DNA from 3 places in the Pedobacter cryoconitis genome. Region 3 is predicted to be linked to each of the others. Evidence: riboswitches for the same ligand, from Rfam matches in the RefSeq annotation. Region 3 holds a riboswitch; each other region holds the start of a gene.
The links. A riboswitch is a leader RNA that binds a small molecule or an ion and turns the genes downstream of it on or off. The one in region 3 is predicted to bind S-adenosylmethionine.

Region 1: linked by a shared signal. The riboswitch ahead of AY601_RS18475 (SusC/RagA family TonB-linked outer membrane protein) and the one ahead of metH (methionine synthase) in region 3 are both predicted to bind S-adenosylmethionine.
Region 2: linked by a shared signal. The riboswitch ahead of AY601_RS08440 (O-acetylhomoserine aminocarboxypropyltransferase/cysteine synthase family protein) and the one ahead of metH (methionine synthase) in region 3 are both predicted to bind S-adenosylmethionine.

Annotation. Positions count from the first base shown of each region.
Region 1 is NZ_CP014504.1:4,413,608-4,424,435, reverse strand. Features, by position in the region: gene AY601_RS18475 (SusC/RagA family TonB-linked outer membrane protein) at 1-2,705, opposite strand, end outside; SAM riboswitch class I at 2,839-2,947, opposite strand; gene AY601_RS18470 (universal stress protein) at 3,165-4,097, opposite strand; gene AY601_RS18465 (bifunctional helix-turn-helix transcriptional regulator/GNAT family N-acetyltransferase) at 4,277-5,230, shown strand; gene AY601_RS18460 (DUF58 domain-containing protein) at 5,247-6,590, opposite strand; gene AY601_RS18455 (AAA family ATPase) at 6,603-7,580, opposite strand; gene AY601_RS18450 (DUF4350 domain-containing protein) at 7,583-8,752, opposite strand; gene AY601_RS18445 (DUF4129 domain-containing protein) at 8,758-9,564, opposite strand; gene AY601_RS18440 (hypothetical protein) at 9,566-10,441, opposite strand; gene AY601_RS18435 (stage II sporulation protein M) at 10,434-10,828, opposite strand, start outside.
Region 2 is NZ_CP014504.1:1,971,747-1,982,574, forward strand. Features, by position in the region: gene AY601_RS08415 (menaquinone biosynthetic enzyme MqnA/MqnD family protein) at 1-620, opposite strand, end outside; gene AY601_RS08420 (histidine phosphatase family protein) at 623-1,237, opposite strand; gene mqnE (aminofutalosine synthase MqnE) at 1,237-2,430, opposite strand; gene AY601_RS08430 (lipocalin family protein) at 2,696-3,187, opposite strand; gene AY601_RS08435 (trans-sulfuration enzyme family protein) at 3,250-4,365, shown strand; SAM riboswitch class I at 4,521-4,633, shown strand; gene AY601_RS08440 (O-acetylhomoserine aminocarboxypropyltransferase/cysteine synthase family protein) at 4,887-6,197, shown strand; gene AY601_RS08445 (homoserine O-acetyltransferase family protein) at 6,226-7,284, shown strand; gene AY601_RS08450 (homoserine dehydrogenase) at 7,285-8,526, shown strand; gene AY601_RS08455 (ribonuclease domain-containing protein) at 8,707-9,108, opposite strand; gene AY601_RS08460 (pyrimidine/purine nucleoside phosphorylase) at 9,265-9,576, opposite strand; gene AY601_RS08465 (HD domain-containing protein) at 9,672-10,550, shown strand; gene AY601_RS08470 (dihydrolipoamide acetyltransferase family protein) at 10,630-10,828, opposite strand, start outside.
Region 3 is NZ_CP014504.1:5,393,353-5,404,180, reverse strand. Features, by position in the region: gene AY601_RS22945 (hypothetical protein) at 1-34, shown strand, start outside; gene AY601_RS22940 (Bax inhibitor-1/YccA family protein) at 85-834, shown strand; SAM riboswitch class I at 1,087-1,196, shown strand; gene metH (methionine synthase) at 1,314-4,973, shown strand; gene metF (methylenetetrahydrofolate reductase [NAD(P)H]) at 4,992-5,945, shown strand; gene AY601_RS22925 (META domain-containing protein) at 6,020-6,457, shown strand; gene AY601_RS22920 (IS1182 family transposase) at 6,589-8,040, shown strand; gene thrC (threonine synthase) at 8,282-9,592, opposite strand; gene AY601_RS22910 (homoserine kinase) at 9,604-10,539, opposite strand; gene thrA (bifunctional aspartate kinase/homoserine dehydrogenase I) at 10,536-10,828, opposite strand, start outside.

The DNA.
Region 1 (10,828 bases), 980 kb from region 3:
CCCGGAAGGGTAGAGGCCAGTACGCCTGTATAAGTTCCGGTCGCATTGGTCCCTGAATAAATTTTACCGCCAACATGTGCATCAACCAACACGCTTAAATTAATTCTTTTGTAAGTGAAACTATTGGTAATCCCGCCTAACCAGTCTGGTGTATATTTTCCAAGGACTTTTTTAGAAGGACTTGCCTGTGGTGTCCCGTCTGCGCCAACAATAATATCTCCGGCAGGATTCCGGGCATAAGCAGTTCCGAAAATGCTACCATAAGGTTGTCCGACAGTAGCCAGAATCTGCACTGATCCATCAACGCCCAGCTGGTAACTCTGTACACCCTGATAAAGATCTTTTACTTTACTACGGTTCATGGAATAATTCACATTGATATCCCAGGTAAAGTTTTTTGTTTTGACAGGTGTTACCCCAAGTTGCGCTTCAATTCCTTTGTTGTTAATCGTACCCCCATTAACCAGTTTCTTTAAGAAACCTGTAGTCGGGCTTACATCCAGGCTCAAGATCTGATTCACACTGTTGCTATTGTATACACTGAAATCAAAACGGACTCTGTTCTTGAAAAGGCCAAGCTCAAAACCTGCTTCGGCAGATTTGGTCATCTCTGGTTTCAAATTCGGATTCAGATCTGTATCACTTAAATTTTGTTGCGGGTTACTATCAAACGGAGCGGTGAAAGAATAATTATTAATCAATTGATAAGGAGTGGCATCTTTACCAACCTGAGACCATCCACCACGAAGTTTGGCAAAGTTCAGCACGTCATTTTTGATATCAAATGCTTCGGTAAGGATTAAACTCGCATTGACCGAAGGATAGAAATAAGAGCGATTTTGAGCGGGCAGGGTTGATGACCAGTCATTTCTGGCTGTAAGATTCAGATAGGCATAATTTCTGAAGCCCAGTTGCGCAGAACCAAATGTACTGTATACCCTTTGTTTATTATAGATGTTAGACGAGATCAGCGGATCACGTGAATTAATAAGCGTATACAGGTTATTGATCGCTAATTTAGGAGCTTTCTGGTCGTTGTTTTCAAAAGTAGTTGTTCTTATGTTTCCACCCAATAAGAGATCAAGGTTGAAATCAGCATTTAATTTTTTGGTGAAATCCAGTCTTCCTTCCGTATTGTTCTCGTTGAAAGTATAAGCATCTTCTTCATAAGAACCGAATGGAGTACCATTCGTTCCATAAGCAATTTTTATTTTTCTGCGTTCAGTATAATAATCATTACCTGTTCTGAAGTTTGCTGATAAACCATCTATTATTTTGTAGTTCAGTTCTGCGCTTCCAATGAGTCTGTTACGAACCTGACCAACTGTGTTTTCGTAGGCAACAAAATATGGATTACTATAATAACTATTGTTCCAGTTGATATCTTTTCCATTGGCATCTTTGTAGGTCTTGAGTTGTTCTACATCAACCTGACGGCCAAACCAGGTAAACTGCAACATCGTGCTGCTTGCTCTTTTTCCACCTGAACCAGGTAAGTTTGCACTTGTGTTTACATAATTAGCTGAGGCATTGAAAGTCAGCTTTGGTGTTATTTTATAAGTCGTATTTAGCAGGAATGAGTTTTTTGATTGAGAAGAGTTCGGAATAACACCTTTCTGATCCAGGTTATTGTAAGAGAAACGTAAATCATATTTATCTCCTGAACCTGAAATTGCAATTCCATTATTCAAAGTGTAACCCGTTTTAAAGAAGTCACGTACATTGTCCGGATGTGCGATAAAAGGCACTGGTACTCCGTTAGAGTTGAATTGTGGGATTAAATGACCATCTAATCTTGGGCCCCAGCTTTCATCTACGCCATCATTCAGGCCTCCGCCTTTACCATCTACATAACTGAATTGGCCATTGGCACCTTGTCCGAATGAATTCTGATAAGATGGAATAGTTAACAAAGTAGAAAAGGTGGCATTGGAATTCACGCTGATACCTAAACCTTGAGCATTTTTACCTTTTTTAGTGGTAATCAATACTACACCTGCCGCTGCACGGGAGCCATACAGGGCAGCCGCGTTAGGGCCTTTCAGTACGCTCATCGATTCAATATCTTCCGAATTGATGTCTGAAATCGTATTCGCAAAATCACGTGAGCCGTCTGAGCGTAAGTTTTGTGAATTATCTACTGGCACTCCATCAATCACAAATAGTGGCTGATTGTTTCCTGATATAGAAGTTTCCCCACGGATAATAATCCTGGACGAACCCATATCTCCCTGGCTATTGGTGATCTGTACCCCTGCTACCTTACCAGATATGGAATTTAACAGATTGGTTTCTTTCGCTTCGGAGATATCTTTTGATTTTAACTCCTGTACCGAATAACCTAATGATTTTTTCTCTTTAGGGATGTTCAAAGCTGTAACCACAACTTCACTGAGTTCATTAGAAGATTCATCTAATTGTATAGCTATCGCGTTTGCTGAAGTTACTTTGAGTTCTTGAGCCGCATAGCCAATAGATATAATTTTTAAGATATCATTTGGTTTGGCGGTGATAGAGAATTTACCATTTCCATCAGTTTGTGTACCAGTATTTGTTCCTTTAACAGAAACGCTCACGCCAGGGATAGGTTGCCCGTTAGATTTCTCGGTGACCACCCCGGTAATTTTAGCGGTTTGTGCCGCAGCAGTCTGTACGATTATAAAGGATAGCAGGATCCCAAATAAGTATTTGTAAGTTTTATACATATTAATGGTCTAGTTATATAATTGGTGTGTTTAATTCAATTTATTACGCATAACGTTCTTTGAACAACTCTATTTATCAGGAATAATTAAGGGAATAGATGACAGCAACCAATTTATTTTCGGGTATATCTGTCACTTATCTTTTCCGCTTAAAGTGGATAGGAGTTAGCACCTTTTACAATTTGGGTGTATAGGTTGCTAAGACTTCACAGGGCCTTTCCCTCGGTCTTTCTTGATAAGTTAGAAATCAATGAACAGCTAATTGTCGGGCAAATATATAAATAAACTACTAAATCTATAGTATATATTTTATTAGTAGGATATTTTGAGATTTGGCAGACAATTGGTTGCTATTTTGAAAAGATGAATCAGCAAAAAAAGCCATTCCTTGATTAAAGAATGGCCTTTTGATTTGGGATTGAAAATTTGCTTATGCTATAACTTTTTTTAAATATCAGGCTAACCGATCACCGAAGCGATTATATTTTCCTGATAGCCAGATTCCAGGTTTGCGTTCAATCCCAGCGCAACATTTTCTGCACAGGGGAAGATCAGCAGCGGTAAATTGGTATTTGCCGCCATCTTTTGTGTATTGCTTAAATTAAAAAGCTGTTCCAGAAAAGTTTTATGGCGATGTACCATTACGAATACATTACAAGTCACATTTTCTGCAAGCCATTTTAAACCTGCTTTAACAGGCGTATGTTCTACTGCCCGGTAATAAATTTTGGGGTAGTTTATTTTATTGGCTACATCTTCCAGAAAACCAGTAACTAATTTTTTAGTATCTGCCTCTGGCGTATCCGGATGTTGTATATGCGCCAATGTAATCTCTGCATGAGATGGTTTTGCAAATTCGGCAAGCGCCTGAATGATATTCAGATCGCTATCCTCCATATCTGTTGCAAAAACAAACTTGTCCAGCTTCTTAAAACTTTGGTTTTCTGGTACGATCAGCACAGGCAGGGGCACAGCACCTATAATTTCGCGCATATGATTACCCATAATTAATGAACCCAAGCCCTTGCGATGTGTACCCATCACCAATAACATTAAATCTCTGTCTGCTGATAATTTATTGATAGACCGGTATAAAGGCCCTTCCTGACATTTAAAGTCTATAACAGGTCTGTAGGCATTAATCGGCAAAGTGGAGAGTTCTTCTGCTAGTTTTGTACCCAGCGCACGTAATTTTTCTTCACTATCTTTTTGTAAAATATTGTAATCTTCCATTGACCAGTAAACTTGCCCTCCTAAAGGTTCGGCCATGGGTACTAAAAAGGAATTATGAAGTGTAAGATTTGCATGAAGATGTTGTGCCAGGCATAAAGCATAGCGTGCGGCATTTTCTGCATTGTCGGAAAAATCGGTCAGTACGGTTATCGTGTTCATAGCAAAGGATGTTTATTTCACTAAAGTAAAAGTGGTGATAAACAGGCTGTTTAGCTGTGATGCCTGTCATATTATCCAATGATATTCGTCACCAGGATCACAAAAAATACGAGGTGTATTTTGAATTATAGAAATACTTACTATATTTACGTAATCAGTTACGTAAATAGGTATACACCATGGAGTTTTTCAATCAGGTAGGTAAAAAGGCAATAGGAAGCAGGTTGCGGATGTTGACAGAGAAGATCACAGAAGATGCAGCTCAGATTTATCAGTGTTATGATATTGATATGCAGCCGAAATGGTTTCCGGTTTTCTATGTGCTTTCACAGGGAGAGGCGATGACCATTACTGCGATCGCTAAAGAAATTGGTCATTCCCATCCTTCGGTCAGTAAGATTATTGGAGAGATGGCAAAAAAAGGTTTGGTTGACGAGAAAAAAGATGAAACCGACGGTAGAAGAAATATGGTCAGCCTTTCCCCAAAAGGAGACGAGATCACCGTAAAAATACAAAATCAATACGCTGATCTGGATAAGGCAGTAGCAGATATCGCGGCACAATCCAGAAACGATTTATGGAAAGCCATGGAAGAGTGGGAGTTCTTATTAGGACAGAAAACACTTTTACGCCGCGTGCAGGAAATTAAAAAAGAACGGGAAAGCAAAGAAGTCACTATTGTGAATTATATACCAGAATATCAGCAGGCATTCAGGGCCTTAAATGAGCAATGGATTTCCAACTGGTTTAAAATGGAGCAAGCAGACTATAACGCACTTGATGATCCTCAGGGTTATATCCTGGATAAGGGTGGTTATATATTGGTTGCGCTTTACGAAGGCGAGCCTGTGGGCGTGTGTGCGCTGATCAAAATGAATGATCCGGATTATGATTATGAGCTGGCTAAAATGGCTGTGTCACCGGCTGTACAGGGAAAAAGTATTGGCTGGTTATTGGGGAGTGCGATCGCTCAGAAGGCAAAAGAACTGGGTGCTCAGAAAATATACCTGGAAAGCAATACGATTCTCAAACCGGCTATTAATTTATACCATAAATTAGGTTTTGTGAAAGTAGCTGGACGGATTACTCCATATGAACGTTGTAATATACAAATGGAACTCGTATTAAGCTAGAGGAACTGGTGTTAAGTTAGATTTTCTGTTGTGCTTTAATAGCCAGATAACGGTTAACTACATTGACTGTTAAATTTTCTGGTGAAGTCAGGATACTGAGAATACCATGTTTTGCCAATTCTTTGACCATGAGCCGCTTTTCGTAGACAAACTTTTCTGCAATGGTTTTAATATAAATCCCTTCCACATCCCGGGCGGGTAAATCATGCATGGATTTGACAGCTGTATTTTCGAAAAAGACGATCATCAGCAAATGAAATTTAGCGATATGTTTTAAAAAAGGAAGCTGTCTGTGTAAAGCAGACATGCTTTCATAATTCGTGAAAAACAAAATCAGGCTCCGCTGCTTGATTACACTGCGGATAGCCAGGTGCAGCGCTTCAATATTACTTTCCAGGTATTGGGTCTTTTCTTTATATAAAACCTCCATTATTTTACCCAGTTGTCCAGGTCTGCGGTCTGCGGGGACTATACTCCCTATCTTTTCCGACATGGTGATCAATCCTGCTTTGTCATCTTTTAATAAGGCTACATTGGACAGGACCAAGCTTGCATTAATTGCGTAATCCATTAAACTTAACCCATCAAAGGGCATTTTCATCACTCTCGACTTATCAATGATACAGTAGATGTGCTGTGCTTTTTCCTCTACAAAAGAATTCACCATCAGTTCACCTTTTCTGGCGGTTGCTTTCCAGTTTACCGTGCGGTAATCATCACCCTGCACGTAATTTTTCACCTGGTCGAATTCCATACTGTGTCCAACACGCCTTATTTTCTTAATGCCTATCTCAGTCAGTCTGTTTGAGATAGCCATCAGCTCGTATTTACGCAACTGCAAAAAAGAAGGATAAACGGGAACAGTATGGGCCTTTCCAAAATTAAACCTGCGAGAAATCAAACCCAGCGGTGACTGGACATACAGGCGCGTCTCCCCAAACTCATATTCACCCCTTTTGACTGGCCTTAAGGTATAAGTGATTGTTTGATGTTCTCCAGGCTTTAACCTGCTTTTGAACCATAAATCTCTCTTTTGAAATTGAAAAGGGATCTCCTCTATAATCCCAATCTTTATAGGGAAGTTGAAAAAACTCTCTACATAAATATGAAGCTCATTGTCATCTCCATTACTTAGTCTTTCGGGAAGATCGCGGCGTAAAAACACTCCTTTACCGCTAAATAATAAGACCAGGTCAATAAAGACCAACAGCAGGAATGCCCAGAAGCAGATATATGGCAAATCACCTAACCACGGCAAAAAGAAAGCAAACAGGAATAAGCTGATAATTAAGCCTAAACCAGCAAACAATCTTTTACCCAGAAAAAGGTCTATATAATATTTGATGAATAAGTGTTTCAATCTTTTTGCGGTTTACCTTGGGATCTCTATTTTTTGAATAATCTGAGCAACAATATCGCTGGGAGTCAAGCCCTCCATTTCTTTATCAGGACTGAGCATGATGCGGTGCGCAAGTACAGGAGCTGCTACCTTGATAATATCTTCGGGGGTCACAAAGTCACGGCCCTGCATAGCAGCTATAGCTTTTGCTCCATTAATCAGTGCTAAAGAAGCACGCGGTGAAGCACCCAGGTAGAGTGACTTGTTATTCCTGGTTTCATGGACAATCTTTGCCGCATATTCAATTAATTTAGGCTCTACATGTAAGGCTTTGATCAGCGCGCGGCAAGTCTTGATCTGGTCTATACTTAAAACGGCTTTAACTTCTTTCAGGCCATCTTCCAGCTTATGCTGATGTTGTCTGGACAAGATGATGATCTCTTCTTCAAGCGTAGGATATTTAATCTCTATCTTAAATAAAAACCGGTCTAATTGTGCTTCGGGCAACCGGTAAGTTCCTTCATGTTCCACTGGGTTTTGTGTCGCCAGTACCATAAAAGGTTCGTCCATTGGATAAGTATGTCCATCTACAGTGATCTGACGTTCTTCCATGACTTCAAACAGCGCAGACTGTGTTTTTGCGGGTGCACGGTTGATTTCGTCAATCAGTATGATGTTTCCGAAAACCGGCCCCTTTCTATACTCAAAAGACGCTGTTCTCGGGTCGAAAACAGAAGTTCCCAAAACGTCTGAAGGCATCAGATCGGGTGTAAACTGAATTCTTGAAAAGACAGCATCAATACTTTTTGCAATGAGTTTGGCGCTGAGTGTTTTAGCGACTCCCGGAACCCCTTCCAGCAAAAGATGCCCATCGGCCAGAATGCCTGCAATCAGGAAATCAATGGTATCTTTTTGCCCTACAATGATATGCCCGATTGATGCTCTGATCTGTTCAACTGCCGAATTAAGCTGTGTAAGGTCGGCTCTTTGATTAGCTGTTTCCGCTTCCATTATTATTTCGCTTGATTATAAAATTTCTCTATTAATTTATTCAGTTCGATCAGCAGGCCGTCGGTAACTTTACTTCCATGATGAACGGTATTGATGACTGTAAATAACTGTCTGGTTGTTTCTTCCTGTGCACCCGATATCAGTACCAGAGAAGAAACGAACTCTTCGTCTGTTTTTAAAGTTTTAAGGCGGTAGGTTAACCGGATATATTCTAAAAAATAATTGATCTTCTTTTGAGCGATATCGCTATTGTCACGCTGCTGGTAATATACTTTTCCAACGACTGTTATAAACTCAGCGGAGGAATTTTTTAAAGGGAGTAAAACAGGGATGATCCGTTGTCTGCGTTTCATCTCAAATAAGACAAAGACCAACAGACCGGCCAGTGTCAGACAATAAGCCCAGCGCAGCTGATCATGTTTGAAAAAGACTCTTAAGATAGATCCGCTTTCTTCAGGGCCTCTGGTGCTGTTTTCATCCCAGAGCAGTGTTTTAGCAGGCTGCAAATAAGAGAGTGCTTTGGAGGCATAGGCTGCACCCGCAGGATTTAATAAGCTATAATTAGTTAATAACTGTGGATCAGGTAATACATATAATGCTCCCTTGCCAAAAGTATATTTTACAAAATTCACATCCCCATTGTTGTTTTTTCCTAAAACCGTACAGCGGGAAGTATCAATAGCTGTAAAAAATTGATCCCCTAATCCTTTGTCAAAAACATAACCGTTTTTTGCTTTCAGTGCAGGGTTCACGAAGTTGATGGAATAAGGTTTTATCCGGGCAGAAAAATTCGTGCTTGTTTCCAGTTTAAGGGTGTCGCTCAGCATCTTTCCTAGATTAAAGGCCGCAATGAAGACCTGATTTCCTGCGTTCATAAATTTCACCAGCTCCTGATAGTCGAGCTTATCAAATTTTAAACTGCTGGCTATGAAAAGATAATTTGTCTTTTGATAATGCTGATCCTTTAAAGTATTGTATGCAGGCAATCGGCTTGTTTTGAGCTGTACACCTGGAAAAATAGTTTCCTTTTCCTGATTTAAAACATAAAGCCCGTAAGGGATCCTATCTTCTTTGAGATAAGTGGGGCTCCAGTCCGTTGGTTTTGGCTTATAATATTGTGCAACCAGGTATAAAATTAATACCGTGGCGCTACCAATAAGATATAATCTCATCCCTTTCATCTCAGCGCTGTATTAAACTGGTCATAACTATTTCGTACTTGCTTAAAATTCTCCTGATCAATAAAGAATTCACCATACCAGATATATTCAAACTGCGTAGTCAGCAAGCTGAACTGTTCCCTTTGCTGCGGATCAGTAATTTCTCTGATATAAGCCTGATTTGTCTTTTCCGGCTGCCAGTTAATCAGGTTTCTGCTATTCAGCTTTTTCAGCGAAAGCAAATACATCAATCTTACCGCAAGCCTGTAGTTGGCACTTTGAATTGCCTGATCTATTTCCGTATTAAAATCTATCTCATGGATATTATCAGTGGACGCTGCATAAGGGATAACTACCGCTTTCGATTTCCCCATAAAAAGTTTAAAATCGACACCTGTAAATTTAATGACCACAAAGACAATGAATACAATGAAAGCTGAGATGATCAGATATCTGAAAAAATTTCCAGAATAATTGATTCTTGTAATACCTGTAAGCTTTCTCCAGAACCATGCCCAGAATTGATTCCATAAGGTGTCATCAACCGTTGCAGTCTGGTCATATTTAAAAGCTGTTTGCTGGCTATAAGACTTCAGTCTTTGCGAATCAAAATTTCTGAGTTGTATTTCACTGCTATCAATCCGGAGCAATTTTGATTTTGCGGGGATAGTTTTTTGACTAATTTTTCCCTGGATAACCTGATCTTTCCGGATAAGCTGATCTGCCCCGGAAGCTTTAGTGCTCCGGACAGGCTGAACCGCCTGAACAGAAAAGCACTGTACAGTGAATAATAGCAAAAGAAAAGAGACCAGGTATTTCGGCATTTTAATATTCTTCTTGGTTAGGGAAGGTGTTTTGCTCTTGTCCCATTTTTTGAATACGGTCCATCAAACCAGTACTGTTCTGGCGTTCAGAAAGATTAAAATAACAAAGAGAGAGACCGATAATAGGAATGATCATAAAAACCTGGCAGAGATACTGAATAACTGTAGAAATGATGATTACACTCGTGCCTAATCCTTTTGGCCCATTGGTCATTGCGCTCACCATGGTTAAAATAATCGCAGGTAAAGAAGCAAAAGAGGAACTTGCATAAGTAATGATCCAAAGCACAAATAACGTTGCTGCAGTATTCCACCACTGTTCTCTTAATAATTTGAAGGCATGGCTAAATGAATAACCCAGACTTGCATTCTCAAAAATCATAATGGGGATCATTAATGATATAATCGGGAATAAGTAGAAGCCAGGAATTAAACACAAGCAAAACCCAGCTATCAGTAATAAACCAAGAACGACGTTACTGCCAAAAACCCGGAGAAAATAATACTTGAAATAACCCCATACCTCTTCAACCGTAGGAGCGACATTTCCTTTCTCTATATATAGTGCTACGAAGCTGAAGATGGAAACATTTAAAGCTGTATATCCAAACATTCCGATCAGCACGACAAAAAAATAAGTGACAGATAGCAGGCCGGTTAACCTGGCATACGTACTCACTGAACCGAAATTTCTGATTGCATGCTGCATGCCCATCTGCTGGAAAATTGTTGCAACCATTCCAGCTACAATAAATACACCGCAAAAATAGACGAACACTTTTAACAAGGGTTTGAAATTCTCTTTGAAGAACCGGATGGTATCGTTAATAATCTCTCCGAACTCACGGAGCTTTTTGAATTCTACTTTTTCAGACATTTTTGTGGGCGTGATTACGTTTGGAGAGGGTTAATGGATATAGAATGACATACCAGATAATAAAAATAAGCGACAAGGCTAAAATAGCAGTGCTGAGCCATACCGGCATTTCTGTGTGCCGGGTAATAAAGCCTTCAAAAAAGGCAGCAACCAACAGGATCGGGACAATGCCCAATGCGATCTTGGTCCCATCTTTAGCACTTTGCTTAAAGGCTTGAAAGCGTGTATATGTTTTTGGGAAAAGCAGGCCATGTCCAAGAACCAGTCCTGCAGCTCCAGCAATAATAATGGCCGAAATCTCTAAAGTTCCATGAATCCAGATGACCAGGATAGACTCTATACCCAGGCCTCTGCTAAAGAAATAATATTCAAAAGAACCCAGCATGA
Region 2 (10,828 bases), 2.5 Mb from region 3:
GGATTTACCGGTAATGTTTTCAGTAATTCTTTTCTGGCTTCCAGCCCCGCTTTCAAAGCAGTATTGAACTCATTTATAAAGGCTTCAGGAATAACTTTATTCGCTACCCAGGCCGCATATACAAAAGGAAGACCAGTAAAATTCATCCATTCCTCTCCCATATCGTAAGCAAAAGCATAATCATCCTTTTTACCAAAAGTCCGGTCACCTATTAAAACGATCGCATCAGTTTGCGCATTAACGTCTGTGGTATAGCTCACTTCCTGCTTAAAATGGAATTTCAGCAACACTTTAGCTAAATTATTAGAAGTTCTGGAATGACTATCCAAACGCAAAGTCCTGATTTCACCCACAGGAACATTACTAAATATAAATACAGAGTTTACAGCACCTACAGACCCGATACAGTAATCAGAAATAATATTTGCATTCGGCACCTGCGGAATCGCCGCAACAGGGATCAAACCCAAATCAACAGTACCATCAATTAACTTGGCAGCACAATCTGAAGGGATATCTAAACTTAAATCTATCTGGTTTAATACTTCGGAATGATTGATCCCATAAATAAAAGGCTTGGTATTGGTATAGGCAACAGCAGAAATTCTGATCTTATTCAATGTTATACGTTTAAATGGTCGGTATTGTTCTGGGTTAGAACCGTAAAGGTATCACCCGTTAAATCAAGTCTGTAAAGACCCGTATTCTGATGCGGAAAGTCATACATTTCAGACAAAGGCTTGTTCATCAACAAACACATCAGCAAGCGTAAAGAACGTCCGTGCATACAAATCAAGATCAGCTTTTCGGCTGTTCTGGACTTAATCACTGCAACAATTTCTTTTAACCTGATTTCTACGTCTGCCGGGCTTTCGCCACCTGCAAAATGTGCCTCATAATCTCCAGCCTGCCACTTTTCAGTGATATCTTTGAAAGCTCCGATAACCAATTCACTGGTATGCTGCCCTTCAAATTCCCCCCAGGCCAGTTCATCCAGCTCCGTATGTTTCTCCCAGGGAAGGCCCGCATCAATAAACTGCTGAACAGTTTGCTGCGTACGTTTAAGCACTGAAGTATAAACCTTATCAAAAGGGACGTCTTTGTATAACTTATAAAATGCAGCAGCCTGAGCTCTTCCAGTAGCATTTAAATCGCTATCTATCCCTCTGCCCTGTATAATTCCTTGTTTATTTAGCTCCGTCTCGCCATGACGGATGATATATATTTCCTTATCCATTAATTAATTACCGGGAGCTTATAATACTGAGGCTTCACGTCCTCCTCAAAAACAAAATCTGTATAATCTGTAACTACATTATAAAAAGTATCTCTTTCGATAGGCTGACGGTGTACCTGTTTAATCAGATTAGCCAACTCGCGCGTACTCATACCAGGAGTCTGTTCTTCAGCACCCGCCATCGAATAAATCTTTGTTGTATCATCCAGCGTACCATCAATATCATCCACTCCAAAGTTTAAAGATAACTGAGCAGTCTGACGGCTGATCATTGCCCAATAAGCTTTGATATGATCAAAGTTATCCAGGTAAATACGTGCAATCGCATAGTTTCTTAAATCCTCTACCACAGAAACCTCAGGAACATGTTCCATCTGGTTATTCTGATTTCTGAACTTAAGTGGAATAAATGCCTGGAAACCACCTGTCTTATCTTGTAACTGGCGCAAACGTTCCATATGGTCAACCCTGTGCTTAAATTCTTCAATATGACCATATAACATAGTCGCATTCGTTTTTAAACCCAATTTATGTGCCTGCTCATGAATATCAAGCCATTGTTCAGCCGTACATTTATCATTCGCTATCTTTTCTCTTACCTCCGGATGGAAAATTTCCGCACCACCACCTGGCATTGAATCCAAACCGGCTTCTTTGAAATATTTTAATCCATCATAATGACTGAGTTTAGCCTTTTTAAAGATATAAAAGCATTCAACCGGTGTCAAAGCTTTAATATGCAATGACGGACGATGTGCTTTCACACTTCTAAAGAAATCTGCATAGAATTCCAGATTTTGCTTCGGTACTACCCCACCCGTAACATGTACTTCAGTTACTGGTTCATTATCATATTTCTTCAGGATATCCATCATCCCGTCTACACTCATTTCCCAACCGTCTTCTTTATTCTTAATCAAACGCGAATAAGAGCAGAAATTGCAGGTATAGATACAAACATTAGTAGGTTCAATATGAAAATTCCGGTTAAAATAAGTCTTGTCCCCGTGCTTTTGTTCCCTGATATAATTAGCTAAAACGCCTAAAAATCCTAGTTCAGCATGTTCATATAAATAAACACCTTCATCGAAAGTGATCCTTTCTTTTTGCTGAACTTTTAATGCTATCCCTCTCAGTTCCTGAGATAAATCGGCATTGTCCAGTATAAAAGTAAGCTTTGCAGTCGTATCCATCTTTGATTGATTTATACGTCAAAAGTAAGATAAAATCGACATAACACGGCGTAACAATACTTTTAAGCTGTCAGCTTTGTGTAAAAGCTATCTGAAACTACCTATAAAAGCTACCCGGAACTGCATGTAAAAACTATTCTGAACTGCTAGGTGACTGATGCTTTCAGACCCGGTTTTAGCTAACGCGGCAAGGACATTTAGCGCATAAAAAAAGCTGCATCTTGTTTAGAAGAAGCAGCTTAAAGATGTTATGTTTAATTAAAATCTATTTCATTGCTTTTGTAAAGTTCAGGATAATATAAGCTGGATTTTTTCCATAATCTACAGGTGATTTCAATACCAGACGATCTCCTGTTGCTTCAGAAAGAATTAACCTGTAACCTTCTGTTACATTCTTAGCTTTATCACCTTCATATAATTTCTTAAACTGGAAAGTCTGGTCTGCAGTACTTACTGACCAGAAAATACTTTGTGTTCTTGCTGGACAATCAGTAGTTCCAGGAAGCATATAAGATCCATTTCCACTGTTTGTTAATTTCCAGGTACTACCAATAAAACATTTGTACGAAGCTTCACTAAAAAGAGATTTTACGTTCATTGCAGGAACGCCATCAAAAGTGACGTCATTCAGTACCCAATTTCCAGACACATTTCCCCTTTTTAAACTAGCACCAGCAGATGCACCCTTAGGTGAACAGCCTTGTAAAACCATCAATGAACTACATAAAATGGCTGCTATAAATAATATTCTTTTCATATCTTGTATTTTCGAAAACAGCTTACACAAATCCTGCCAAAAAACCCAAAAACCTAAATTCTATGCAGACTGAAACCATTGCTATACACGCAGGAAATTTAACTCGCAGTACCACAGGGGATGTAACCGCTCCCATTAGCCTTTCCACCACATTTTTCAGAGACGAACAAGGTGGCTACCCTGGCGGACATATGTATAGCCGTGTCAGCAATCCAAACCGTTCTGCATTGGAAAAAGTAATGGCCGATCTGGAAAAAGGTGCAGATGCCTGTGCTTTTTCTTCTGGAAATACAGCTGGAATGACCCTTTTTCAGGCCTTAGCCCCCGGCAGCCATATTATCGCACCAGACGACATGTACTGGGGATTTAAAAAACAACTGCAATCTATCTTCGAAGGTATCCTGACCATAGATTTTATTGACCTGACTACCACAGCCACAATAGAAAGTTATATTCAAAGTAATACTGTGATGATCTGGGTAGAAACACCTTCAAACCCCCTGTTAAAAATCACCGATCTGGCAGCGATTTCCGTTATAGCTAAAAAACATCAGCTCATTTTTGCATGCGACAGCACATTTGCCTCTCCATGTTTCCAAAATCCAATTCTATCAGGAGCAGACATCGTGATGCATTCTTCTACTAAATATATTGGAGGCCATAGTGACGTATTGGGAGGCATCCTGATCACAGCTGCTAAAAATGAATTTTGGGATAAAATCAGGAATATTCAGCAAATCGGAGGCGCGGTACCCTCTCCTTTTGATTGCTTTTTGCTCTTAAGAAGTATCAAGACATTACCATACCGGATGCGCGGACACGCAGAGAATGGTATGGCATTAGCTAAACACCTCGCTGCACACTCAAAAGTTGAAGCCGTATATTATCCCGGCCTGCCTTCACATCCGCATCATGAAATAGCTAAAAAACAAATGAGCGCTTTCGGCGGCATGTTATCTATATTAATTAAAGGCGATGCTGAAAATGCAAAAAAGGTAGTGAATAAAGTCAAATTGTTTGCACAGGCTACAAGCCTTGGTGGCGTGGAAAGTCTGATTGAGCACAGAGCTTCTGTAGAAGGCCCCGACACCAAAACACCACAGAATTTAATTCGGATATCTGTTGGACTGGAACACATTGATGATCTGATTGCCGATCTGGAGCAGGCATTAGCCTGAATAAGCTACAAAAACAGCCTAGAATATTCAATTTAAATAGCTTAAAAACAGCGTATTAATTATTTTTCAGAATATTATTTTGGAAGTATACACAAATACACTACATTTGTAATTATATAGTGAAAGCTATTCAAGTCAACCCGTAATCTGGGTTTGATTTATAAAGAAGTGGCGAGAGACAGGCTCCGTGACCCACTGGCAACCCTCCCAAATGGAGAAGGTGCCAATTCCTGACCAGTTTGCATAGTGTATTCTGGAAAGATAAATTAAGACAAAATGAAAACTAACCACCAACTATCGCAATCAGGCGACCCTGTTTCTTACACGATCCAACACCTGCAAACTATTGCATGTATGTGTTGTTGCATCGGCTAAAAACAATCTTCCACGTAAAATTAGTTTTAGTTCAACCGGAAGGCCTTTTTTCAAAGGTATGCAATCCCTTATACGGATTCTGCAATCGCATTAAATCCCGTATCTGTCTGTAAAAATCCATTTTATCATTTTAAATCAGCGAAATCATGTCAGCTAATTATAGATTCGAAACATTACAACTTCATGCAGGTCAGGAAATTGACCCAACAACAGGTTCAAGAGCGGTGCCTATTTATCAAACTACTTCTTACGGATTTAAAAGTGCCGAACATGGTGCAAATTTATTTGCATTAAAAGAATTCGGTAATATTTACACCCGCTTAATGAACCCTACTACAGACGTTTTCGAGAAACGTGTAGCTGCACTTGAAGGCGGTGTTGCGGGACTGGCAGTAGCCTCAGGACAGGCAGCTCAGTTTATTGCCTTAAACAATATTCTGGAAGCGGGCGATAACTTTGTCTCTTCTCCTCATTTATATGGTGGTAGCTACAATCAGTTTAAAGTTGCTTTTAAACGTTTAGGTATAGAAGTAAGATTTGCTGAAAGTGATAACACACAAGATTTCGAAGCTAAAATCGATAAAAACACCAAAGCAATCTACCTGGAAAGTATTGGCAACCCATCTTTCAGTATTCCTGACTTCGAGAAGCTTTCTCTGATTGCTCAAAAATACGACCTTCCTTTAATCGTAGACAATACATTTGGTGCAGCAGGCTATTTATTCAAACCTTTAGAACATGGTGCGCACATCGTTGTACAATCTGCTACCAAATGGATTGGCGGACACGGCACAAGCATTGGTGGCGTAATTATAGATGGCGGAACCTATAACTGGGGAAATGGTAAATTCAAACAGTTTACCTCCCCTTCCGAAGGTTATCATGGCCTGGTCTTCAACGATGTCTTTGGAATTGGAAGTGACTTTGGAAATATTCAGTTTATCATCCGTGCAAGAGTAGAAGGATTAAGAGACTTCGGCCCTGCTATCTCCCCATTCAACTCCTTTCTTTTAATTCAGGGACTGGAAACTTTATCCCTGCGCGTGCAAAGACACGTTGACAATGCTTTAGCGCTGGCAACCTGGCTTGAAAACCATGAAGCCGTGAGTAAAGTATTTTATCCAGGCCTGGAAAGCAGCCCTTATCATCAAAACGCAAAGAAATATTTAAAGAACGGATTTGGCGCAGTGCTCTCATTCGAACTCCACGGTGGCAAAGAACAAGCAGTACAGTTTGTAAATGAACTGCAGCTCGTTAGCCATCTGGCCAATGTAGGTGATGCAAAAACACTGATCATACAACCATCAGCAACTACACATCAGCAATTAAGCGATGCAGAACAAGCAGCCGCGGGGATTACACCTCAATTACTCAGAGTATCTGTAGGAATTGAACACATCGATGACATCAAAGCAGATTTCGAACAAGCTTTTGAAAAGTTGTCATCAGGAAAATAGCTTTAAGCTTAAAAAAGAGAGAAATCAAATGTCATCAACACACCTATATAATTACCCAAAGCAATTTAAACTGGAGAACGGAAAGAAATTGCGCGGGATAGAAATTAGCTATCAGACCTTTGGAAAGCTAAATGCCAGCAAAGACAATGTGATCTGGGCATGTCACGCACTAACTGCCAATGCAGATGTCCTGGATTGGTGGAAAGGACTCTTTGGAGAAAAGAACTTATTTAATCCAGAAGAGCATTTTATAATTTGTGCAACGGTTATTGGTTCACACTATGGGAGTACAAACCCACTAAGTATTAATCCAGTAACAGGAAATCCATACTACTTATCATTCCCTGAGTTTACCATCAGGGACCTGGTTCATGGACATCAGCTCCTTGCCGAACATTTAGGCATTCAAAAGATCCGCGTATTGATCGGTGGATCATTAGGTGGACAGCAGGCTAGTGAATGGGCAATTATGGAAAGCAATAAAATAGAGAACCTGATTCTTGTAGCGACCAATGCGTATCATTCTCCCTGGGGAATCGCTTTCAACGAAAGTCAGCGCCTGGCCATCAGCACCGACCGTAGTTTTTACGCGCAACAACCTGATGGCGGTTTGAAAGGCCTGAAAGCAGCAAGAAGCATCGCACTGCTTTCTTACCGGACCTACGAAGCCTATAATGCGACACAACTAGAAAGTGTCAATGAAAAAACTGACGGCTTCCGTGCCTCTTCTTATCAGAATTACCAGGGAGAAAAACTTTGCAAAAGATACAATGCCTATAGCTATTGGTATTTAAGCAAAGCAATGGACAGCCACAATGTTGGCAGAGGAAGAAAAAGCGTTATTGATGCGCTGAAAACTATCAAGTCCAACACCTTGGTGATCGGAATTGAAAATGACTTCCTTTTTCCCTTAGTGGAACAGGAGTTTTTAGCCAAACACATACCAGGAGCAGAATTTCACAGTATCAATTCAGCTTATGGCCATGATGGATTCTTAATTGAAACAGACATACTAACTAATATCATCGGCAATTTCCTCAAAGAAAGTGTCAATAAAAAAATTATTAAACTGCATAAAACAGCATAAATGAGCAAGAAACTTAAAATTGGAATATTCGGTTTTGGAGTTGTGGGACAGGGACTACATGACATCATCCGTGGCCAGGATTTAAACCTGGAAATTATTAAAATAGCCATCAAAAATCCGGATAAGAAACGTAGTCTGGATGCCGGACTATTCACTACTGATCATGATGAGATTTTAAATAATCCAGAGATTAACACAATTGTAGAACTAATAGATGACGCGGATGCAGCGTTTGCCATTGCAAAAAAAGCATTGACCAGTGGAAAACACGTAGTCTCTGCCAACAAAAAAATGATTGCCAATCATTTAGCAGAATTGGTAGAATTGCAGGCTAAATACGGCGCTTCTTTACTTTATGAAGGTGCAGTATGCGGTAGTATTCCTATTATCAGAAACCTGGAAGAATATTATGACAATGAATTGCTGCATGGAATAAGCGGGATCTTTAATGGTTCATCGAACTATATCCTGTCTAAAATATTCAATGAAAACATGCCTTATGACGTGGCTTTAAAACAAGCTCAGGAACTTGGTTTCGCAGAAACCGATCCAATTATGGATGTTGGCGGCTATGACCCTAAGTTTAAACTGGCCATTGCAACAGCTCATGCTTATGGCTTATTTATTGACCCGGATAAGATCCTGAACGTTGGTATCCAGAATTTATCCGAACAGGATATTCAATATGCAAGAGAAAAAAATTACAAGATTAAGTTAGTGCCAACAGCCCGAAAAATCAGTACAAAACAGGTCATTACTTATGTATTGCCTAAGTTTGTAAAAGCTGATGATTTCTTATTTAACGTAGAAAATGAATATAATGGAGTTACTGTTCAGGCAGCTTTTGCAGACAAACAGTTCTTTTTTGGAAAAGGTGCTGGTGGCCACCCCACAGGTGCAGCAGTTTTATCTGACATCGCAGCGTTGAGATATGGTTACAGATATGAGTACAAAAAATTTCATCAGCAAAACGGACTCATCCATACAGACAATGTAAATATCGAAGTCTATTTAAGATATACACATGAATATACAGTTGAAAAGTTAAAGATCGAAAATATTGTAGAACGTTTTTCAAGGAATGATTTTAAGTATGTGATCGGTAGCGTAAGCTTGAAATCACTATTAGCAAATAAGGATTTACTCGTGCAGAAAGATGTTTTTATAGCACATACCGGAAGATTCACTTATACAGATAAACAAATCGAAGTGATTGCCGGCGAAGAAGCACTTGTGCACTAAAAGAGAAAGCTCTTATCTACCAAGAGAGAAAAGCTCTTATTTACGAAAAGAGAGAAAGCTCTTGTTCACTAAGGGAGAAAAAACTCTTATTAAGATACACAGCAACCCACTAATTAATAAACGAGAAAAGCCTTTCAGTTAATTCTGAAAGGCTTTTCTCGTTTATGTTTTTTTTACCAATTAGAATGCGGTAAATGATGCATAATGATCTCCGGTATAATATCGGCTGCCATCGTTACCAAGAACGATACGTTCCGCTCCTCTGTTTTGTCCGTTCACTTTTGGATTGACGTCATATTCTTTATAAGCCACCCCTTGTGGCAACAAACCTTCACGATTCTGGAATACTGTCCCTCCTACATAACCTTGAGGAGCTTTTCCATTTTTAGCTACATAATCAGCAACTGTATAAGCTTTTTGTGGAACTGTTACTGCTGCCTGTTCAGTCGTATGACCTGTAAGGCTAACTGTTGTGGCTTGCAGCGAATTTACTAAAGCTAAAGAAGGATTGCTGTCTTTCGTGAAAGATGAAAACAGCAAACCAAAAGTTAGCAGCGCGAATAAAATTTTAAAGTTTTTCATAGATCTTTTTTTTAGTGATTATTTATTGATGAATAGATAAATTAAAGATCAGTGATTTAAGTTAAACTTTTATGCGTTCAGCAAAACTTAATGCATTGTTCATAGTAAGCAAACATAACAGACAGTAAATATCATCAGCTTCTTAAGCAAAGGGACTTAGCCGTAATAACATAAATAAGCTACATCCTGATCACAGCTCACCTCAAATGAAGTACCCGCAGCAACATCAAATTCTTCTTGCGCACCGTAGACCTGGTAAGTATCCGTTAACTTCACTTTCATACTACCTGTGATCATGATCATCTTCTCTGGCGAAGAAGCCGAAAAAACATACGTTCCTTTCTTCATCACGCCTAGCGTAGCTTTACCCTTCTCGGTTTCCAGCCCAAGGCTTTGAACTTTGCCTTCAAAATATACATTATGGGATACTGTTTCATTTACAACAGCAGCATTAGTCTGATTACTCATGGTTTTATGGGTTTTTAGGTTATTCAAATATATTGACTATACACCCATTTACGTAAATTGCGGGCAGATATTTTCGAAGATAACAGTAGATGTTTATGAATATAATAGCAGACAATTTATACGGCAAATTCAGCATTTCTCCACTTATCAATGAATTAATTAACTCCAGGCCTTTTGAACGCCTTCAAAGAATACATCAAGGTGGTGGAATCTTTTTGGTGAATCCAAAACTAACATTGACCAGACATGAACATTCTATCGGGGTCATGTTATTGATTAAACTACTGGGCGGAACTGAAATAGAACAAGCAGCAGGATTACTTCATGACATTTCACATACGGCATTTTCTCACGTCATTGACTACGTATTTGAACATGCCGGAGAAGATTACCATGAAGAAATTTACCATAGAATTTTAAACAACTCTGAGATCCCGGAAATACTGAGCAAACATGGATACACACTTTCACAGCTAACAGCTCAAGACTTTAATATTCTGGAGCAACCCCTTCCTAACCTTTGTGCAGACCGGGTTGATTATGCTTTGAGAGACCTGTTTTATGCCGGGTTTATTAACAAAAAAGAAGTTAAAGACTTTATTTCAGCAATCTCCATTCATGAAGGAAGAATCATGCTGACTTCCATAGCAGCAGCAAAATGGTTTAAAAGTAAATTTGAGATTTTGAACAAGGACTATTTTGCAAAAAAAGAACACCTTTATGCCAATGAGAAACTGACAGCAATAATTAAACAGCTACTCTCTGAAAAGGCAATCACAACAGCCGACTTTGAAAAAGATGACACCCAGCTCCTGAAACTAATTGAAAATACGGTTGCCGGAAAGCAGCGTATTGAAGAAATTAAAAAACTACAGGATTTTGAAGCATACACACCCGGCTTCAACTTAAAAGACCGGGTAGTAGATCCGGAACTTTATATCGGCGGAAAATACGCCAGGCTCAGTGCGGTCTGAGACCAAATGTAATTCAAAACAAAAGGGGTATCCAGTTCACCAGATACCCCTTTGCTATAATTATATCCCTGCTCAGGGATTAAATTTCTCTGTTGATATCCCAGTTCTCCAGGTAATCTGCTACCCTGCGTACAAAAGTACCACCAAGCGCACCATTGACTACTCTGTGATCATAAGACAGCGAAAGGAACATAATATGGCGGATTGCAATTACATCACCGTATTCAGTCTCTAAAACAGCTGGTTTCTTTTTAATAGCCCCTACTGCAAGAATAGCT
Region 3 (10,828 bases):
TGAAGAAATTCTGACAAAAAGACTAGGGGCATAGCTTTTGCTGATAGAAATAGATTCGTATATTTAATTAAATTTTAAAATAACATGGATAACAACAATAATAATTGGTCACAACAATCAGTATTTGTGGAAAACCAAACAGGATCAGTTGCAAAGAAATTCTTTGCCAACGTGTTTTTATGGATGTTTGTAGCGTTGAGTCTATCAACACTGGCTGCGGTTTACATGGCAAATACGCCAGAAATGTTAAGCTACCTGATCAATCAGGAAACAGGTAAAATGTCTATGATAGGTTATGTTGCTATGTTTGCTCCGCTTGGACTGGTGCTTTTAATGAGTGCAGGGCTAAGCAAGTTATCATACAGCGCTTTATTAGGCGTATTTATTCTGTATTCAGTATTGACCGGTGTCAGTCTGAGTTTCATCTTATTGATTTATACAACAAGTTCAGTAGTAGCTTGTTTTGCTGCAGCAGCAGGGATATTTGGTTTAATGGCTGTATTGGGTTATACGACCAACACCGATTTAAGTAAATTCGGATCAATCTTAATGATTGGTGTAGTAGGCCTGGTAATTGCCAGTGTAGTGAACATGTTTCTGAAAAGTTCAAGTTTTGATTATATCATGAGTTTCTTCGGTGTAGCGATTTTCACTGCATTAACTGCTTATGATGTTCAAAAACTGAAACGTATCGGTGCAGGTATTGAAGAAAACGGTGGTACTATGGCTGTTGATGACACTAAGAAATTAGCGATCATGGGTGCCTTATCTCTTTACCTTGACTTCCTGAATATCTTCATCTTCTTATTGAGAATATTCGGAGGAAGAAAATAAACCAGTATTAGTGGTTATAAAGCCGGCCAATGAAGTGCCGTCAAGAAATTAAACACTTCATGACGGCACTTCATTGGCCGGCTTTTTTTTGCTGATCTTTAATACTATTCTCAATTACATCCTTAGAAAAATACGCTAACCACACAGAACATTGTTCCGTATCATACCAATATTTGCCTGATTTTTGCAATTTTATATGCTTTAAACTCTATTTGCTTGGAAATGATTTTTCTTTGTTGCATTTTTGTATTAAGCTTATAAAGAAAGACGGAGGGATTAGACCCGACGAAGTCTTAGCAACCTGTGCTTACAAGGTGCTACATTCTACTCGAACAGTTTCGGCTATTCCTGAAAGATAAGTTAATTCGATCCGGCACCGGATTTCTGATTAGGCCTTTATATAAAATTTTCTGTCTTTAAGATACTGCATCGCATGAGTTGCTTGAATACAGACAAATGGCTACCCATCAACACAGATAATGAGCATAAGAGAAGAGCTTAAAAAACGAATACTAATCATCGATGGCGCAATGGGCACCATGATCCAACGCTATATCCTGACTGAAGAAGACTTCAGAGGAGCGCGCTTTGCGAATCATCCATGCGACGTCAAAGGAAATAATGACCTGCTGAATATTACCCGTCCTGATATCATTAAAGCTATCCATACCGAATATCTTAAAGCAGGAACAGATATCATTGAAACCAATACTTTTAGTACGCAAAGAATCTCTCTTGCGGATTATAAGATGGAAGAACTCGACTATGAAATGAGTTTTGAAGGCGCTAAAATAGCCAAAGAAGCAGTCAATGAATTCATGGCTGCAAATCCAGACCGCGTTTGCTTTGTTGCAGGTGCTGTAGGCCCGACTAACCGTACCTTGTCCATCTCACCAGATGTAAATGACCCGGGATACAGAGCCTTAACCTTTGATGAACTGGTTGACGCTTACTACAAACAAATCAGAGGATTGGTTGATGGCGGATCAGACCTGTTATTAATTGAGACCATTTTTGATACTTTAAATGCGAAGGCAGCAATCTTTGCTATCAAAAAATACGAAGAAATTATCGGGCGAAAAATTGAAATTATGATTTCCGGAACCATTACAGACGCATCAGGCAGAACACTATCCGGTCAAACTGTAGAAGCTTTCCTGAATTCAATCCTTCATGCCAACCCATTGAGCATCGGCTTTAACTGTGCACTGGGTGCAAAAGACATGAGGCCCCATATTGAAGAGCTGTCTGCCAAAGCACCCTGTTACGTATCTGCATACCCTAATGCAGGTTTACCAAACGAATTTGGAGCTTATGATGAAATGCCCAACGAAACAGCTTCATTGGTTTCAGACTTTATTCAGCATGGTTTTGTCAATATTGTGGGTGGTTGTTGTGGCACTACGCCAGAGCATATTGCAGCCATTGCCGCAAAAGCCAAAAACATTACCCCAAGACAAATACCAGAAATACCACGTTACCTTCGCCTGAGCGGACTGGAACCTGTAACCATTACGCCCGACAGCATGTTTGTCAACATTGGTGAAAGAACCAATATCACAGGCTCCCCAAAATTCTCCAAGCTAATTTTAAGTGGTGACTACGAAGCCGCACTCACCGTTGCCAGGCAACAAGTAGAAGGCGGGGCGCAAGTCATTGACGTGAACATGGACGAAGGGATGCTGGACTCTGAAGCCGCAATGACCAAATTCCTGAACCTGATTGCTTCAGAACCTGATATTTCAAAACTGCCGATCATGGTCGATTCTTCTAAATGGAGTGTCATTGAAAACGGTTTAAAATGTTTACAGGGAAAAGGGATTGTCAATTCCATTTCACTCAAAGAAGGAGAAGATAAATTCCGTGAAAGTGCCCGTAAGATTATGAATTACGGTGCAGCGATAGTGGTGATGGCCTTTGATGAAAACGGACAAGCAGATAACTTTGAACGCAGAAAAGAAATCTGTAAACGTTCTTACGACATCCTGGTAGATGAAATTGGCTTCCCGGCAGAAGATATTATTTTCGACCCGAATATCTTAACCGTAGCCACGGGTTTAGAAGAACACAATAACTATGCAGTTGATTTTATCAACGCAGCACGCTGGATTAAAGAAAACCTGCCCTATGCGAAAGTAAGCGGTGGTGTATCCAATATATCTTTCTCTTTCAGAGGAAACAATACCGTACGTGAGGCCATGCACTCTGCCTTTTTATTCCACGCTATTAAAGCCGGACTGGATATGGGAATTGTGAATTCCGGGATGCTGGAAGTTTATGAAGCTATCCCTGCCGAATTACTGGAACGCGTAGAAGACGTTTTGTTAAACCGCCGGGAAGATGCTACAGAACGCCTGGTAGACTTTGCAGAAACGGTAAAATCTAAAGGAAAAGAACTCGTTAAAGACGAAGAATGGAGAAAAGCACCCGTAGAATCCCGTCTTTCCCACTCTTTGGTTAAAGGTATTATTGAATACCTGGATGCCGATGTAGAAGAAGCAAGGCAACAATACGCCCGCCCTATTCACGTGATTGAAGGCCCGTTAATGGACGGAATGAATATCGTAGGTGACTTATTCGGTGCCGGAAAAATGTTTCTCCCACAGGTCGTAAAATCGGCCAGGGTAATGAAGAAAGCCGTAGCTTACCTGCTTCCCTTTATTGAGCAGGAGAAACTGGACAACCCCGATGGTGACCAAAGCTCTTCGGCAGGCAGAATCTTATTGGCCACAGTAAAAGGCGATGTTCATGATATTGGTAAAAACATTGTAGGCGTAGTATTGGCCTGTAACAACTTTGAAATTGTCGATTTAGGCGTGATGGTCCCTGCACAGGAAATTATCAGAAAAGCCAAAGAAATCAACGCAGATATTATTGGTTTAAGCGGGCTGATCACACCTTCACTGGATGAAATGGTTCACTTTGCCAAAGAAATGGAACGTGAAGGCTTTACCGTACCCCTGTTGATTGGTGGTGCAACCACTTCCAGAATACATGCCGCTGTAAAAATAGCGCCAAATTATTCTGGCCCTGCCATTCACGTACTGGATGCCTCCAGAAGTGTGACCGTATGCAGTACCCTGATGAACGCAGAAACCCGCGGTGGTTATATTGATAATATCAGGCAGGAATATGATAAGGCCCGGGAAGCACATTTGAATAAACGTAATGATAAACGTTTCAAATCTATTGAAGAAGCAAGGACCGATAAATTTACGATTGACCCTGCCCTTGTAGCTCCTGCACCTAAATTCCTCGGGACTAAAACATTTGAAGATTACCCGCTGGAAATCCTTGTGCCTTATATCGACTGGACTCCTTTTTTCCACACCTGGGAATTAAGAGGCAGTTATCCAAAAATATTCAACGACAAATCAGTTGGCGTAGAGGCAAAAAAACTATACGATGATGCCCGTGTACTGTTACAAAAGATCGTTGACGAAAAATTACTGACCGCTAAAGCAGTGATCGGTTTCTGGCCGGCACATGCCAAAGGCGATGATATCGTATTAGATGTGGATGGCAACCCCGTGACTATCCATACCCTGCGTCAGCAAGCGGAGAAAGTTGCCGGAGAACCTTATTACGCCTTATCAGATTTCGTGGCAACTAAAGAAGATGGTGTTCAGGACTATTTTGGCGGTTTCGCAGTGACTACAGGTATTGGCTGTGACGAAATGGTGGCTGAATTTGAAGCGAACTATGACGATTACAACAGTATTATGGCAAAAGCACTGGCGGACAGGCTGGCTGAAGCATTTGCTGAACACTTGCATGAATTAGTCCGTAAAGATTACTGGGGCTACGCAAAAGACGAACAATTGACTAACGAAGATCTGATCAAAGAAGAATACGCAGGTATCCGTCCGGCACCAGGTTACCCTGCATGCCCGGACCACACCGAAAAAGAAACACTGTTTGACTTATTGGGTGCAGAACAAAAAATCGGGCTGCGCTTAACAGAAAGCTTCGCGATGTACCCAACCGCAGCAGTCAGCGGATTTTATTTCTCACACCCTCAATCCAGATACTTCGGCCTCGGGAAAATAACCAAAGATCAGGTAGAAGAATACGCAGTCAGAAAAAACATGTCACTTGAAGATACCGAAAGATGGCTTAGTCCGAATTTAGCCTATTAACCTCACAACAAAACTTAAATGAAGATCACCGACCACGTCACCAACGCCAAGGGCAAAACCTTGTTTTCTTTTGAGCTCCTGCCGCCAGTTAAAGGAAAAAGCATCACAGATATTTACGATGCCATAGACCCTTTGATGGAGTTTAACCCACCCTTTATTGATGTGACCTACCATAGAGAAGATTATATCTATAAACAACATGACAACGGCTTGCTGGAAAAGGTTTCTTACCGTAAACGTCCGGGTACCGTAGCCATCTGTGCTGCGATCATGAACAAATACAAAGTAGATGCTGTTCCGCATTTAATTTGTGGTGGCTTTACCAAAGAAGAAACAGAAAACGCCCTGATTGACCTTCAGTTTTTAGGAATTGATAACGTGCTGGTTTTACGTGGAGACGCAAGACACGCAGATTCGACCTTTATCCCTACCCCCGGCGGACACGCTTATGCGACTGATCTTTTAGGCCAGGTTAACGACATGAATAACGGAAAATATCTTTTTGAAGATCACTCAGCCTTTCAGACAGATTTCTGTATTGGTGTAGCCGGCTATCCTGAAAAGCATTTTGAAGCACCAAACTTAAAAGCTGACTTCAAATACCTGAAGCAAAAAGTAGATATGGGCGCAGAATTTATCGTGACCCAGATGTTTTTCGACAATGCTAAATACTGTGATTTTGTTGCCCAGTGCAGAGCAAATGGGATAAATGTCCCCATTATTCCCGGACTTAAACCGATTACTTCTTCTAAACAACTCATCAGTTTACCGAAAATATTCCATATCGACCTGCCAGAAGATTTGACAGAAGCCATACAGGAATGTAAAAATGAAAAGGACGTAAAAGAGGTAGGAATCGAATGGATGATTCAGCAGTGCAAAGAGTTAATCAAAGTTGGCGCTCCAGTACTTCATTTTTATACCATGAGTAATCCTGAACCAACAAAAAGAATTGCCCGCGCAGTTTTCTAATTTAGAGGTCAGATTCTGCTCCTGATGAATATTTGGCAGATTCTTTGTATATTTCGTTCTCTACAAAGAACGATATGAGAAGGACGACATTGATGGTACTTACAGTTATTGGCACTTTAACTTCCTGTAATGCTTTAAAGAATACGGTAGAAGCAAGTTCAGATTTATCCAAACTCGGAGGAACCTGGGAGCTGAATTATATCTCAGGCCCAAGGATTGCTTTTAACGGTTTGTACCCAGGCCAGAAGCCGACCCTGATTTTTGACCTTGCAGATAAAAAGGTAAGCGGTAACAGCAGCTGTAACTCTTTCTCCGGAAAGCTGAATGCAGATGATACGTCCATTAACTTCAATCAGCCCATGGCAGTTACAAAAATGGCCTGCCCGGGTGAAGGAGAATCGGTTTTCTTTGAAACCTTAAAAAAAGTAAATAAATACTCCATCAAAGGAGATACGATACTAAATTTTATGATGGGAGATATCGCCATCATGCGGTTTAAAAAGATAAAATAATTATAAAGCCTGTATCATAAATCAGAGGGCACTGAAAAAGTCCCTTAGAAAAAAATGGATAAAAGGAGTAGAAAGCATAGTTTTTCTGCTCCTTTTTTGTATTTTAAAGGTGTATTAGAACTGCCTTTAAGATGCTTCTTCAACAACAAAAAATCCAATTTAGTGAGTTTTCCAGGCTCTACGATCTGATTGTTCCCAAAGACAACCTTCTTCGCAAGATCAATGAGTTAATAGATTTCAGCTTTATCTATAATGAGCTTTTAGAAAAGTATTGCCGGGATAATGGACGTCTTGCAGAGAGCCCTGTGCGCATGTTCAAATACCTGCTTTTGAAAACTATATTCACTATTTCTGATGTGGATGTTGTAGAGCGTTCCCGTTATGATATGTCCTTTAAATATTTCTTAGAGATGTTCCCTGAACAGGACGTGATAAATCCAAGCTCTCTGACCAAGTTCCGAAAGCTTCGTCTTAAGGACATGGATCTTTTAAACCTGCTGATTGGAAAAACCGTCTCTTTAGCTCTGGAAAAAGGTATTATTAAATCCAGGTCCATTATTGTCGATGCTACACATTCACTTTCAAGATCTAACCCATACTCACCTGTTGAGGTACTCAGGCAACGTTCAAAGTTGCTGCGAAGAGCAGTTTATTCAATGGATGATGATTTCAAAACCCGGATGCCCGAGAAGAATGAATCAAATGATATCCTAAAGGAAATAGAATACTGCAGTAAACTACAAAAACTTATCGAGTCTGATGAAGCGTTAAGTGAAATTCCTGCAGTAAAGGAGAAACTAAACCTATTGAGGGAAACAGTTGAAGATACCCGGGAGAATTATGCAATATCTAAAGATATGGATGCCAGGGTTGGCCACAAGACAGCCGACAGCAGTTTTTTTGGTTACAAAACTCATTTGGCCATGACAGAGGAGCGCATTATAACGGCTGCTGTTGTTACCTCAGCAGAAAAGGGAGATGGTCCTGAACTACCAAAACTTTTGAGCCAGACCCAGGCCAATGGAATGGAGGTAGAGACAATCATAGGTGATGCAGCCTATTCCGGGAAGAATAACCTCAAGCTCAGCGATGTGAACGGCAATAAGGTAAGGATAGTTGCCAGGATGAACCCTGCTATTACCCATGGCACCAGAAAAGAGGAAGAAAAGTTTGATTATAATAAAGACGCTGATATGTTCGTCTGCCCTGCAGGGCACCTGGCTATGTACAAACGGGTGCAGGGCAAAAAGGTAGATAATAGCAATCAGTCAATGACCTATTATTTTGATATCGAAAAATGCAAAGTATGCCCGTTAAAGGACGGCTGCTACAAACCAGGCGCCAAAAGCAGGACATACTCGGTCGCAATAAAACCAGATGAGCATAAAGAGCAGGAAATATTCCAACAAAGCGAGTACTTCAGGGAGAAATCAAAACACAGATATAAAATTGAGGCAAAAAATAGTGAATTGAAAAATGTTCATGGATATAACAGAGCGAACTCCTATGGCCTGGAAAGCATGAAAATGCAAGGTGCACTTGCGATATTCGTGGTTAATCTTAAAAGAATCCTCAAATTCTAAAAAAAGGATAATAATCCAACGAATATTCTGGTAAAAACTAACAATGTGCTCCCGTTCTCAATATCGAACGTAAAGTTCGTTATCAAATAAAAAAATGAAATGTCTCAAAAAAGAAAGCGGATAAACAACTCTTAAGAGCTATCCATCCGCTTTTCTGTTTGAAGACCTTTTTATGTCTACTTTTTCAGTGCCCTCATTTGAGTTAAACAGGCTTTTTTTTTACAGAATTTACCAGGAAAACCTATTCAGCCGTCAATAAAAACGCCTTAAAAGCGTCAAAATCCACTGGCATAGCCGTAGCTATCTTCTCTTTTTGTCTCAGTGCATTCACCTGCTCGGGAATATCAATCTTTGCCGCAATTTCAGCAGGGAATATATCAGGGAACTTGCAAGGATGTGCTGTAGAAAGGAATACAAAAGTATCATCGGCCGGAGCTTGTTGTTTTTGATACTCCTGTATTGCCAGCCAGGCAATAGCCGTATGCGGACAAGCCACATAATTAAACTGCCGGTAAATATCAGCAATCGCCTGAACGGTCTGCTCATCGGTATACCGGTAGCTCTTTACCATCTCCTTCACGCTTTCACGCTGCTCATTAAACAAAGCCATAATTCTCACCCAATTGCTTGGCGCACCTACATCCATCGCATTTGCATAAGTCTGTACTGAAGGCCTGGTCTCATAAACCCCTGTTTCCAGAAAGCGCGGAACCGTGTCATTCACATTGGTAGCAGCGATGAACTGTTTAACAGGCAAGCCCATTTTATAAGCTAATAAACCCGCAGCGATGTTCCCGAAATTACCGCTGGGCACCGCAAAGACCACTTCTCTTTTACCTTTTCTGAAAAGCTGGGCTACTGCATTAAAATAATAAAAGGTTTGTGGAATTAAACGCGCTATGTTAATCGAATTTGCAGAAGTAAGCCTCCTTTTACTATTCAGCTCGTCATCAGCAAAAGCCTGTTTCACCAAATGCTGACAATCATCAAAAGTCCCGTCTATTTCAATCGCACGGATATTTTGCCCATTGCTGCACAATTGTAACTCCTGAATCTCACTCACTTTACCCTTGGGATATAAAATCGTTACCCTGGTATTCGGCACGCCTAAAAAGCCCAGCGCTACTGCACCACCCGTATCTCCGGAAGTCGCTACCAGAACATCCAGCAATTGCTCATTGTCTTTCAGGAAATAAGCCATGACCCTGCTCATAAACCTGGCGCCAAAATCTTTAAAAGCCAATGACGGCCCATGAAACAATTCCAGCACATAAGTATCTTCATCAAGCGGATGTAAAGGGGCTTCAAAATTAATGGCATCGTCAATAATTGATTTTAAATCATTTGCAGGAATATCATCCTGTAACAAAGCAAAGCTCACTTTATAAGCAATCTCACGCAGCGTGTACCGGTCAAGATGCTGAATAAAATCCTGCTCAAGTGCAGGGATTTCCACAGGCATATATAAGCCTTTATCCTGTGGCATACTATTGAAAACAGCAGATTGGAAATCTATCTTCAGGTCGTGGTTATTCGTACTGTATAATTTCATGTTCGCATTTTTTAATCAAGTATAACCGGGCCTTTTTTATTCACCGATGATACAAATGAAAGACTGTTAATCTGAATGGATTTTAATTGTTTTTGAAGTGCCTGTGTAATTAAATGTGCTGTGTCCTGATCTTTGGTCAGCGCGAAAACAGAAGGCCCCGAACCGGAAATCCCAAAACTCACTGCGCCCATCTCCATCGCTATACTTCTCATTTTATAAAAATCAGGGATCAGAATAGACCGTGTAGGCTCCACCAGCACATCCACCATACTCCGGCCAATCAAATCATAGTCATTCGTAAACAAGCCCGTTACCAAACCAGCTACATTTCCCCATTGTTTGACCGCATCCTTCAATAAAACTTTAGAACGGATCATTTGCCGCGCATCCTTAGTCGGTACATCTACCTCTGGATAAACAATTGCCGCACACATATCCTGTGGAAAAGGCAAACTGATCACATCCAATGGCTCATAGCTTCTAACCAGTACAAAGCCACCCAATAAAGCAGGTGCTACATTGTCTGCATGCCCATAACCGCAGGCCAGCTCCTCGCCTTTCATCGCAAAAGGGACTAACTCCTGATTACTCAATTGATTGTCAAACAAAGTATTAATCGCAAACAATCCAGCCACCGTACTCGCAGAACTTGAACCCAGGCCACTTCCGATAGGCATCTTTTTATGCAATTCAATATCAATTCCAATATCGGTACGCCCAATATGTTTCAGGTAGTCCTGTACACTTGCACTCACCGTATTTTTATCCGGATTAAGCGGTAACCTGCCATCATCACCCGTAATTTTAGAAATAATTACACCCGGTTTATCTGTAACCCGCATCACCACTTCATCCCCCGGTGCATTCACCGCAAAACCCAAAACATCAAACCCGCACACTACATTCGCTACAGTTGCCGGAGCAAAAACTTTTACTGTATCTCTCATTTCTTACCCACATTTATGATGTCCGCAAATACACCAGCAGCAGTCACTTCTGCACCTGCACCAGGCCCTTTAATTACTAAAGGACGATCTTTGTAACGGTCTGTAGTGAAAGAAATAATATTATCACTGCCCGAAAGCATGTAGAAAGGATGCGTATCATCAACCATTTGCAGATTAATAGTCACTTTTCCTTCTTCTAGTTTTCCGATATACCGCAGTACTTTATTTTCAGCTGCGGCCTTGTTCTTCAAATCTTCAAAGTAAGCCGCATTGTTTTCCAGTTCCTGGT